Methanococcoides sp. AM1: one gene and its partner. The protein of the gene in region 1 binds, or shares a complex with, the protein of each later gene. Links are inferred from orthologs where the notes say so. Each region holds a gene or a part of one and is shown on either strand. Other genes may lie near its edges.

Region 1 (5,665 bases):
ACAGAGGATCGGAAAGAAAGTAGGAAGAGACATAGGAATCATATACGGAGCAGTCGCTGGTATATTGATGTTCCTCATCTACATTTCAATATCCCCGATACTCATCTGATAAGAGGTAATAACATGTTCAAATTTGACAAGAAACAGGAAGTATTCGAGGTTGGAGGCGTCAAGTTCGGCGGTCAGCCTGGCCAGTACCCAACAGTTCTGATCGGTTCAATGTTCTACAACAGACACAACATCGTGACCGATGAAGATGAGGGAGTTTTCAACAAGGAAGCAGCAGACAATCTCTGGAACCACATGCTTGAGATGACAGACGTAACCGGTAACCCATGTGTTAACCAGATCGTCGGTGAAACACCACAGGCAATCAAGAAGTACATTGACTGGTTCGTTGCAGAGGATGATAAGACACCATTCCTTATCGACTCTTCAGCAGGTGAAGTACGTGCAGCAGCAGCTGAGTACGTAACAGAGATCGGTGTAGCTGACAGGGCTATCTACAACTCTATCAACGGTAGTATCCATGATGACGAGATCGAGGCTATCAGAAAGAGTGACATCGATGCTTCAATCGTCCTTGCATTCAACGCAACAGACCCAACCGTCAAAGGAAAGCTCGAGGTTCTTGAGTCCGGTGGCCCAGGTCAGAGCATGGGTATGCTCGACATCGCAAAGGACTGTGGAATCACAAAGCCACTCGTCGATGTAGCTGCAACTCCACTCGGAGCAGGTGCAGGTGCATCCATGAGAGCAGTCGTTGCTGTAAAGGGACACTTCGGTCTCCCTGTTGGCGGTGGATACCACAACCTTGCATCCGCATGGGACTGGATGAAGGAATACAAGAAGCAGTTCGAGACAAAGGAACAGCGCAAGGCAGTTTATATGCCAGCAGATATCGGAACAAACCTTGTCCCACAGACACTTGGTTCAAACTTCCAGCTGTTCGGTCCTATCGAGAACACTGACACAGTCTACCCTGCAACCGCACTCGTAGACATCATCCTTGCTGAGACCGCAAAAGAGCTCGGTCTTGAGATCATGGATGAGAACCACCCAATCAACAAACTGGTTTAAACAAACCAGTTTCTTTTTTCTCTTTTTTGTTAACTGCTTTTTCTCGTATTTCTGATCGTTCTTACCACCATGATTCCATCATGGGATTGCAAACCCAAAAACAAAGCTATTTACACAATGTAGCAGTTTATCTTAAAATAATTAGAAAACAGAGTGTTTTATTTATACTGTGTATAGTAATTACAACTTATGAATTTAAATAATTTATCTGGCACAATCTTTGCCATCATCATCGCCTTTGCAATCATAATTATACTTGGACTATTGTTATTCGGAAGGTAATTGAATATTATTAAAGAAGAACTACGACTTCATAGCTGTGGCTCTGGTCACATGATCAAAAAAGTAAAGGTATAAAATAAAAGGAAATATTATACGAATTTCTCAAAGAACTCTGAGTTCTTCGTTTCATTCAGGTCGATCCCCAGATCCTCCACAGAGAAACCAAGAGCCAATCCCAGAAGCTGTGTGTAGTGAAGTACAGGAATATTGTGCGAGGTACCATGTTTCTCATTGAGATCCACCTGCCCGGCATCCAGCTGCATATGGCAGAAGGGGCATGCATTCACAATGCAATCAACGCCCACGGATTCGATCATGGATAATTTGTGACCGGTAAGTGCAAGAGCTTCATCAGGTAATGCAGATCTGACCCCGCCACCAGCGCCGCAGCACTCCGTCTTGTCAGGATATTCTACACTTTCCGCACCTGTAGCTTCCACAAGTTCATCAAAGAACGATGGCCTCTCAACACTTGAACCAACACGTCCTTTAGATGGTTTCAAAAGATGACAACCATAGTGCACAGCGATCTTCAATTCTAACGGCCGGGTGATGATCTCACGGATCTTCTCCGTACCAACTTCTTTGTACAAAAATTCGGTGATGTGACGGACATCATGACTGCCCTTAATGCTCCTTCCGATCTTTCCAAGATGGGAGTTCACGTCTTTTTTAAGCTGTTCATCTGCCCTGACCTCTTGATTTGCATCAGCAAGTGAGCCATAACAACCATTGCAGATCGTTAGCAGGTCGCGGTCCAGCTCTTCAGAAAGTGCAATGTTCCTGCCGGCCAGCGCAAGCCAGGTGGCTTTGTCAAAAGAACGGAGCACCCCCGGAGCAGGGCAGCATGATGCACCTTCCAGGTCAACACAGTCTACTCCAAGTTTATCAAGACAGAGCTTTGTGCTCTTTTCAATACCTGGATAACGATTAGGGATGACACATCCCAGAAAAAGTGATACATTTGTCATATATTTCCCTCGGAACTTAAAGACATCATTTATCGGACATCAATTCATCGAACTTACATGATGCCAGCAATTTCTTTACCTCTTCCAACCCTTCCGGGAAACTGTGAACTGTAGGTGGTAGCGGATCAAGCCCCAGAGCTTCCCTCTTTGCCCTGTTCTCTTCATTAATGGGGACGGCATGCCCATGTTCCAGCAGCAATTCCCCCACCGCCCGGTGTTCAGGATAAATTATACCTTCGTGAACAGCAAGTGCACGCATCTCGAATATAGCATCAACAATATCTATGCCACGCGGGCACCTCTCCTGACAATTGTAGCAGGTAGTGCACATCCACAAGGAATCATCAGAAAGGACTTCCGGATCATTGCGTGCCTTCTTCAGGAGCTTTCTGACATTCAGGCTTGTATGTCTTCCCGAGGGACAGCTACCGCTGCAAACCCCGCAATGCATGCATTTTAGAATTGTAGAGCCGGTCTTTTCCATACGGGAAAGTACATTCGGTTCATTTCTGACAGACATCAAAGGGAGTTATCTTTTCATACATTATAAAAGATGCCATTGCACACTTTGGTGCAAACCATGAAAAGCAATCGTTATATTAGAGTACATTTATAAGATTTATATATTCAGAGTGTACCCGTCAGTATAACTGCTCACAAGGGGGACAAAATGAGCAGTATGAGGCGTCATTTAAGATCATGAGGTCGAGGTGCACTAAAGGTCTGTAGTGATGCTATCATTGCCAATAATAGTAGTGATTAGAATGAAGAAAAAGTTGCTATGGCGAATATAGAAAAGTAAAAAACATAAAAGTAAACAATAGTTTTAAATAGTATAATGCGGAAGGAAGATTCTGTATACCCAACGGAAGTGCAGATATGACAAACTCTGACAAAAAGATACAGACCAAGGAAGAAGTTCTGGAAGCAGTTACCGAATGTGATGTAAAGTTCATCAGAACACAATTCACAGACACATTGGGAATGATCAAAAGCTGGGCGATCCCTTCAGAGAATCTGGAAGATGCATTCAATGATGGTGTTATGTTCGATGGCTCATCCATCGAAGGTTTCACAAGGATCGAAGAATCGGACATGATGCTCATGCCTGACCCGACCACCTTCAACATACTCCCATGGAGACCATCTGAAGGTGCAGTGGCACGTATCATCGGCGATGTCAAACTGCCTGACGGGACACCTTTCCAGGGAGATCCCAGATACATCCTCAAAAGAGGAATCCAGCAGGCAAAGGACATGGGATTCACCATGAACGTCGGACCGGAACTGGAGTTCTTCCTCTTCAAACTGGACGAGCACGGAAATCCAACTACCGAACTGACTGACTATGGTGGATATTTTGACTTTGCACCCCTCGACAGGGCCCAGGACGTTCGCAGGGAGATCGACTATGCCCTCGAGCACATGGGGTTCAAGCTGGAAGCCTCACACCACGAGGTCGCACCCTCACAACACGAGATCGACTTCAGGTTCGGGGATGTCCTGACCACAGCAGACAGTGTTGTGACCTTCAAATACGTTGTCAAGTCCATTGCCTACCACAAAGGGTACTATGCAACATTCATGCCAAAGCCGCTATACGGCGTCAATGGCTCAGGAATGCACGCAAACCAGTCTCTGATGACAGAGGACGGGAAGAATGCATTCTACGACCCTGATGCAGAGAATGGCCTTTCTGAGAACGCCAGATACTACATCGGAGGACTCCTCGACCACATCAGCGAATTTACAGCCATCACAAATCCGGTGGTAAACTCTTACAAGCGTCTCGTCCCGGGCTATGAGGCACCCATATACATCACATGGTCCGACAGCAACAGAAGTTCACTTATCCGCATCCCTGCTGCAAGAGGAAAGGGAACACGTGTGGAACTCAGGAACCCGGACCCTTCATGCAACCCGTACCTGGCATTTGCAGTGATGCTGGAAGCAGGACTTGATGGTATAAGGAACAGGATCGAACCCGGAGAATCACTCAGGATGAACATCTTTGAACTTAGTGAAAAAGAAAGAGAGGACATGGGGATCGAGTCACTTCCCGGCAACCTGAAAGCAGCGATTGACAAAATGAATAAGAGCAAATTCGTGAGAAACGCTCTTGGAGACCATGTATTCGAGAATTATCTCGCTGCAAAGACTGCGGAGTGGGATGCTTACAAGGCACGTGTGCATCAATGGGAACTTGACACGTACCTTAGCATATTGTAAGGACTTTACCCTTACACCCCTCCGCCCTGACAACAATATGCGGTTCATATTAATTTAACAAGGTGATAAAAATGTGTGGAATAATAGGTGTGATCGACAGGAAAAGGGCACTGATGGATGGTTCCAGTATTCGCGATGCACTGAGTCTTATGAATGAAAGAGGAAGTGGAGAAGGTGCAGGCTATGCAGCATATGGGATATATCCTGATTATCAGGACTGCTATGCGATCCATGTTTTCTTTGACAACCTTGTAGAACCAAAGTCCCGGGTTGATCATATGCTCCATAAATGGGGCCGCATCGTGCACCAGGAAGCTATACCAACATACGAGCAGGACGGACTTAAAAGGAGCCACATCCCATGGAGATACTTCTTCAAACCTTACAGTGACCTGATGGCAGGAAGTACAACTCCTGAAGATGATGTCATGAAGTACATTGTCATGGAAACAAATTCCAACATACAGGGAGCACTGATATTCTCATCCGGAAAGAACATGGGAGTTTTCAAAGCTTCCGGCTGGCCCGAGGATGTTGCCAACTTCTACCGCATTGAGGACTACAAAGGATACATCTGGCTTGCACACAACCGCTATCCAACCAATACCCCGGGATGGTGGGGAGGAGCGCACCCATTCAACCTTCTTGACTGGGCAGTCGTGCACAACGGAGAGATCACATCATACGGTACGAACAGACGTTATGTTGAAAGCAATGGATACACCTGCAGCATGTTCACCGATACCGAAGTAGTCGCATATCTTTTCGACCTTCTGGGCAGAAGGCATGGACTTCCGGAGGATATTGTGGTAAAAGCACTTGCACCACCGTTCTGGGATGAGATAGACAATATGCCGGAAAAGGAACAGGAGCTAAACCATGCGATCCGCCTCACCTACGGACCTGCCCTCATGAACGGACCGTTCGCAATAGTAGTGGCCACTCATGAAGGGATCGTAGGATTTACTGACAGGATCAAGCTAAGGCCACTTGTAATTGGCGAGAATGGAGACCGCCTTTACATCTCAAGCGAGGAAGCTGCCATCCGCGTCATGGACCCTGAAGTACAGAACATACACATGCCAAGAGCAGGAGAACCTGTT
Region 2 (5,855 bases), on another replicon or contig:
TTGCTCATAGAAGTATCACCAATTGCTCTTTCACGATCTAAGACAACAAAACGTGTTAGGCGTTATAAAAGTATTGTTTGCTATTTATTTACTGGTGTCAGAATATCGCCTTTTACTTGTCTTTAATCATTTTTGATAATGATCTAAAGCTTATCTTAAGACAATATGTGTGTCTGATGGTAAGGCATTTCCTATGGCTGAATACCTAAAGACCTTGTGGATCTTACTTTTCCATGGACCTGTGGATATCTCCTGCATCACCTTTGTTCAGTTTCCTTCTGAACTTTGGATCGGTAAGTACATCCCTGGCTGTTTTCATCCTGTCAAATACTTTTCCCATCATCTCTTCATCGACCTCGGGGAACGCGATGTCCACATGCTCTTTCAATGGCTCGGTTCCAACCTCAAGTGCTCTTGAAAGATCCGGTCGCTTTCTTTCTTTTGTGAGGAGTGAATCAATAGCATCCTTCCACTCTGATGCCCAGGGTGTGTCGGGGATATCAGTATGATTCACTTTGCTGCGTGCAACTTTTATCACATCAACAGGACAGGCATTGACACAGGCTCCACAGTAAGTGCAAAGGTCGTGTACTGCAGCGATGTTCTTTCCGTCCTCCGGGACATACCATAGGTGTGAAGGGCAGATGTTAAAACAGGCATGGCAGCCCTGCGTGTCACATTTCTCAATGTGTTCTTCAACAAGTACCAGCTCACCTTCGAATGGTTTGATCAGATCGACCGCATCATAAGGGCAGACCGCATCGCACCAGCCGCATCGTGTGCATTTATCATCATCGACCGTCACATGTCCTGAGACCACAGGCGGTTCGCAGGGACGTTCTCCTTTTACTCGAATGGCATCTTCGGGACAGATATCCTGGCAGAGCATGCAGTAGTCGCACATGTCCTCGTCAACAATAAGTTGATCAAAAGGCATGGGGTCGGTTGCTGTCGGCTCCTTTTCCAGCATGAGGAAGGCATCACAGAAAGCTGCACATATGCCGCAGAGATTGCATTTATCGGTATCTATCTCGATCTCGCCTTCAGCGTTCTCTTTTAACGGAGCTATCTCTTCCTTTTTCGGGAAGGTATATTCCAGTTCAATGGCATCCTCGGGACATGCTGCTTCACAGAGGGAGCAGGGCACGCATTTCTCGTTCATCTCAACCTTGTATTCCAGTACAGGATAGAGCTCTTCTTCAGGGAAGTCCCCTTCAGTCCTCATTTCCAGCGCTGTTACAGGGCAGAAGTTCACACACATAGAGCAAAATGTGCATTTCTCAAGGTCCATCATCACAGGTGGTGCGTCCATGCCTGTGGCTATTTCCTTGATAGGTCCGAGCTCCAGTGCCTTTGTGGGGCAGATCCTTACACAGATGCCACAGCCAACACATCTCTTGTAATCGTAATCAAGCGTCTTTTCAGACCGATCGGAGGCCAGCTTGTAAAGTACGTGGTTTCCCTGTATGTCCATCTCTCTTGAGACTTCCATGGGCTTCTCTTCATCACTCACTCCTGCACCTCCGGTAATTCGGAGCCAACAGGTCCAAGTTCGGTCAGTTCGTCGACGAAATCCTCTATGGTCTTTGCAAATTTATCTCCTTCTGCTGCGGATATCCATTGCAACTTAAGTCTTGCAGGGTTCAGACCTATCTCATCGAGAACTTCCTTTAGGTTCTCCATCCTGTGTTTTGCATCATGGTTGCCGAGGATGTAGTGACATTCATCAAGGCGGCACCCTGTAACGAGCACTCCGTCAGCACCTCCCTGCAATGCTTCCAGTACGAAATCCGGGTCTACCCGTCCGGCACACATGACCTTGATGATCCTGACGTTTGTCGGATATTGTATCCTTGATGTCCCTGCAAGGTCTGCGGAACCATAGCTGCACCAGTTGCAGAGGAACGCAATGATAAGCGGGAACTCGTCCTTTACCTCAAGGGCTGCTCTGATCTGTGCTATGATCTGCTCATCGGTGCTGTGGGGCATGTTAATGGCATCTGTAGGACATGATGCACTGCATGAACCACATGTCTGGCAGGATATCTCGTCTACCACTGCTTTCCCGTCTATTACTTTGATAGTATTGAAATTGCAGGCACTTTCACATATGCGGCATCCGATACATTTTTCCGGATCGACATGTGCACTGAAGGGGTCGTTCTCAAGCTCTCCCTTTGCCAGCAGGCGGGTGGACCTTGCAGCGGTTGCACTTCCCTGTGCAATAGATGACTGTATTTCCTTTGGTCCTGAAGCACAGCCTGCGATGAAGACACCGTTTATGTGGGCATCCACAGGTCTCATCTTCGGGTGTGCAATGGAGAGGAACCTGTCAGGTCGTTTCGAGAGGTTCAGCATCTTTGCTATCGGGTCTGAGGTAGTGCTGGCTTCGATTCCTGTTGCCAGGACTACGAGATCGTAAGGATCCTCTCGGATGGCACAATCGAGCGTGTCCTCATACCTGAGCTGCATCTGTCCTTGCGGGTCAAGCTGTACTTCGGCTACTTTGCCCCGGATGAAATTAACTCCCATTAACTGTGTGCGTACATAGTATTCCTCATACATCTCACCGGCAGCACGTATGTCAATATAGTGAATGGTAACATCGGTTTCGGGATAGCGCTCCTTTATCATCTGTGCATTTTTCATGGATGACATGCAGCAGACCCGGGAGCAGTAGGGATTACCAACGGTCTCGTCCCTGGAACCGACACACTGGATAAAAGCGACTTTCTTCGGGATCTCATGCGTGGAAGGCACGACCACTTTACCACGTGTTGGTCCTGATGCGTTGAGCAGTCTTTCCAGCTCCATATTGGTCAGGACATCCGGATAGACGCTGTAACCATACTCTTCCTTGCGTTTTGCATCGAATCCCTGGTAACCGGTTGCAACTATCACAGCTCCGACCGTAAACGAGAATTCTTCTTCCTTCAGGTTAAAGTCGATTGCATCTGCCGGGCAGGCTTGTTTGCAAAGTCCGCAACCAACGCAGTATTCATTGTTGATGTAAGCCGACTGCGGGACAGCCTGTGGGATTGGCATGTTGATGGCCTTTGTCTTACCAAGGCCGCTGTCGAATGGATTAGGTATTTCCACCGGGCAGACGTTTGAACATTGATCTATACACCCTTTGCAGCGGTCGACTATGACATACCTGGGATTCTGGACGCCTTTCACAGTAAAATTGCCTACTGAACCGGAGATCCCTGTGATCTCGGAGTAGGTCCGCATCTCAATGTTCGGATGGTTCTGCACATCTGTCATCTTCGGTGCCAGTACACATATTGAGCAGTCATTGGTGGGGAATACTTCGTTAAGCAATGCCATCTTACCGCCGATGGTCGGTTCCTTTTCCACCATGTAGACGTGTGTTCCGGCGTCTGCGAGTGTCAGGGCTGCCTCGATACCTGCAACACCACCACCGATAACAAGGACATCCTTGTTCGCCTTGAACTTGCGGATCTGCAATGGAGCCAGCAGCTTGAGCTTTGCCACGCCCATTTTGATAAGATCAAATGCTTTCTGGGTGGCCATGCTATGGTTGTGCATGTGCACCCACGAGCATTGCTCGCGGATGTTCGCGATCTCCAGAAGATAAGGATTGATCCCTGCTTTTTCGAGGACACGCTTGAAAGTGGTCTCATGGAGCTTTGGAGTGCACGCTGCTACCAATATCCTGTCGATGTTGTTTTCCTTGATGTCCTCGATCAACTGCTCCTGTCCGAAGTCAGAGCACATGAACTGGATGTCCTTTACAAGTGCAACATCCTCCATCTCCTCGATCTTCTTATGCAGTGCATCCATGTTGATGACATTGGCAATGTTCAATCCACAGTGACAGACATATACTCCGATTCGCATGCGGCAAGCTTCCTCTTTAAGGTTGGTTAATTTATGAGGTAATGAATATCTAAATTTGACTATTAATTAGTACTAACATCAATTGGCATCATTTACATTTCTTTCCAATGCCTGTGAGGGTGAACATAGTCCTGATGTCATCTGCAGTAGCAAAGTTCTCATAGGCTTCCTGCGCTTTTTCGGGACTTGGGTGCATCTGGACAAAAACACAATCAAGTTTTCCATCCTCACTGGTTGTAATGATACGCAGTTCATGGTCCCCGACCGGTATCCAGATGATGATTTGCCCCATCTCTTCATTGTAGTTGAGGTCAACTTTGAACTCTTCAAGCTGCTTGCTCTGCTGGACGATTTCAGAACTTTCGTTAGTATCGGTCATGTTACCCAAGTATGCATTACTTATTATTAATGGTTGTGATTCATTCCTGCACATCCCGTGGCCTGCACAAAAAAGCTATATACAACTAATTACATTAAGGGGTTGCACGTCCCGAATCACTTACATGATAACGGTTATTGATGTGCATTATTTGCAACAGGGGCCCGTGGTCTAGTCGGTTATGACATCGCCTTTACACGGCGGGAATCAGGAGTTCGAATCTCCTCGGGCCCACCATGTTCATTTTCTGATGATTTTCGAGATGAAGAGCTTTGATTTTTTGATTCTGGATTTCCAATTGAGGGCTCGTTTATGCTGTCAGTGAGGTGTTGAGCATAGCTCATCACCTCGTTTCGCGCTCCAGAAGTGAGATCTGGGTGTTCAAACAGAAAATATATATTTTAATAGCAAGTTTTTACTATTACTTCAACATTAAATTTATACACATGCTCAAATATTATTGCCCTTTCAAAAGCCACAGTAATTAAGACCAGGAGAAATTAAATGATACCTAACTATAATTACAAACCCGGCATCTATTATCTTTCAACTTTTATCATAACCTATGCTCTCTGGTTTGCAGGAGCATATGTAAGCTTTCAGGATGGCGGGGACGGGTTATATATGCTGCTTATGCTGCCCGGGCTAATGGCACCATTTCTTATCTCAATTGTTATGATCATCGGGTCTAAAAATGTGGATCTTAGAAGAGATTTTGTCAACAGGTTGATCAACATAAGACTTATACAGCCAAAAATTCTCCCTGTATTTATTCTGATAATGCCTCTCTCAGTGCTGGCATCGATCTTTATTTCCCTGTTGTTCGGAGGATCTACGTCACAGTTCCAGCTTGCTGAAGGCTTCTCCTTCTCTACCGGTTTTGTCCCTGTATTATTGTTGCTTTTACTTGCAGCAGGCTTTGAAGAGCTGGGGTGGCGAGGTTATGCCTTTGACAGCTTGCAGAGCCGGCACACATACTTCAAGGCATCGCTTATTTTCAGCATACTGTGGTCACTCTGGCACTTTCCGCTGATGTTTGTCAACAACTCCTATCAGTATGAGATATTCCATGAAAGTGTCTGGTATGGTGCGAACTTCTTTATCAGCATCGTCCCCATGGGAATGATAATCAGCTGGATATGCATAAAGAACAGGAAAAGTATCATGGCTGCAATTGTTTTTCACTTTATAGTGAATATGTCGCAGGAGATCCTGGATATATCCCAGACCACAAAGTGCATTGAAACCGTGGTTCTCATTATTGTGGCTGCTGCTATCATCGCATATGATCGGGAAATGTTCTTTTCCAGAGAACATCTTGCAGAAGGAGCTGACTGAGAGTTCCATGACATTTCATCAGATCAAAAATGGTAACATTCCTCCTTCAAAGTGAATTTTCAAAAGTCGAATCGACTTTTTTGTTCAAGGTAACTATATGTTTCATGTTAGATGATTATCTTTAAGGGGATATTGTGAACATTCGATACAATCGTGTGTGTCCGGCTGAGATAGCAGGCATCTTGGATAACAGAATAAGAAGATGGTTGCAGAAACCCCGGGCTATACTGGAGCCTTATGTCAAAGAAGGGATGACAGTTCTTGATCTTGGATG

The links. Proteins that work in one complex are often made in the same cells at the same time.
Region 2: the proteins of hdrC (region 1) and hdrA2 are in contact, whole or in part, in a cryo-EM structure (PDB 7BKB), measured with the Methanospirillum hungatei proteins. The link is inferred for Methanococcoides sp. AM1 from one-to-one orthologs. Residues at the interface, in WP_011448820.1 of Methanospirillum hungatei: Arg18, Arg19, Tyr20, His21, Leu22, Asp24, Ile40, Asn42, Met43, Cys44, Tyr45, Gln46, Arg65, Leu66, Arg69, Val72, Leu73, Leu75, Glu78, Arg100; in WP_011448822.1 of Methanospirillum hungatei: Lys396, Tyr441, Glu455, Tyr458, Tyr459, Gln462, His463, Lys467, Phe468, Ile469, Phe488, Asp491, Leu493, Leu494, Arg496, Pro497, Val498, Asp499, Val500, Glu501.

Annotation. Positions count from the first base shown.
Region 1 is NZ_CAAGSW010000001.1:276,989-282,653, forward strand. The notes cover bases 1,089-3,965. They hold hdrC (CoB--CoM heterodisulfide reductase subunit C), read right to left. Parts: upstream 2,818-3,965; coding sequence 2,359-2,817; downstream 1,089-2,358. Other genes in these bases: hdrB (CoB--CoM heterodisulfide reductase subunit B), read right to left, coding at 1,452-2,333; glnA (type I glutamate--ammonia ligase), read left to right, coding at 3,213-3,965. Also shown: tetrahydromethanopterin S-methyltransferase subunit MtrG, read left to right, coding at 1-109; mtrH (tetrahydromethanopterin S-methyltransferase subunit H), read left to right, coding at 124-1,080; more of glnA, read left to right, coding at 3,966-4,562; E7X57_RS01430 (glutamine amidotransferase family protein), read left to right, coding at 4,634-5,665.
Region 2 is NZ_CAAGSW010000003.1:57,354-63,208, forward strand. What follows is about bases 1,188-4,254. They hold hdrA2 (CoB-CoM heterodisulfide reductase HdrA2), read right to left. Parts: upstream 3,865-4,254; coding sequence 1,510-3,864; downstream 1,188-1,509. Other genes in these bases: E7X57_RS05430 (4Fe-4S binding protein), read right to left, coding at 1,188-1,513; E7X57_RS05440 (hypothetical protein), read right to left, coding at 3,953-4,243. In the rest of the region: Glu-tRNA(Gln) amidotransferase subunit GatE, read right to left, coding at 1-8; more of E7X57_RS05430, read right to left, coding at 224-1,187; MmRce1 family CPBP family CAAX prenyl protease, read left to right, coding at 4,748-5,581; E7X57_RS05455 (class I SAM-dependent methyltransferase), read left to right, coding at 5,716-5,855. UniProt on the Methanocaldococcus jannaschii protein: Part of a complex that catalyzes the reversible reduction of CoM-S-S-CoB to the thiol-coenzymes H-S-CoM (coenzyme M) and H-S-CoB (coenzyme B).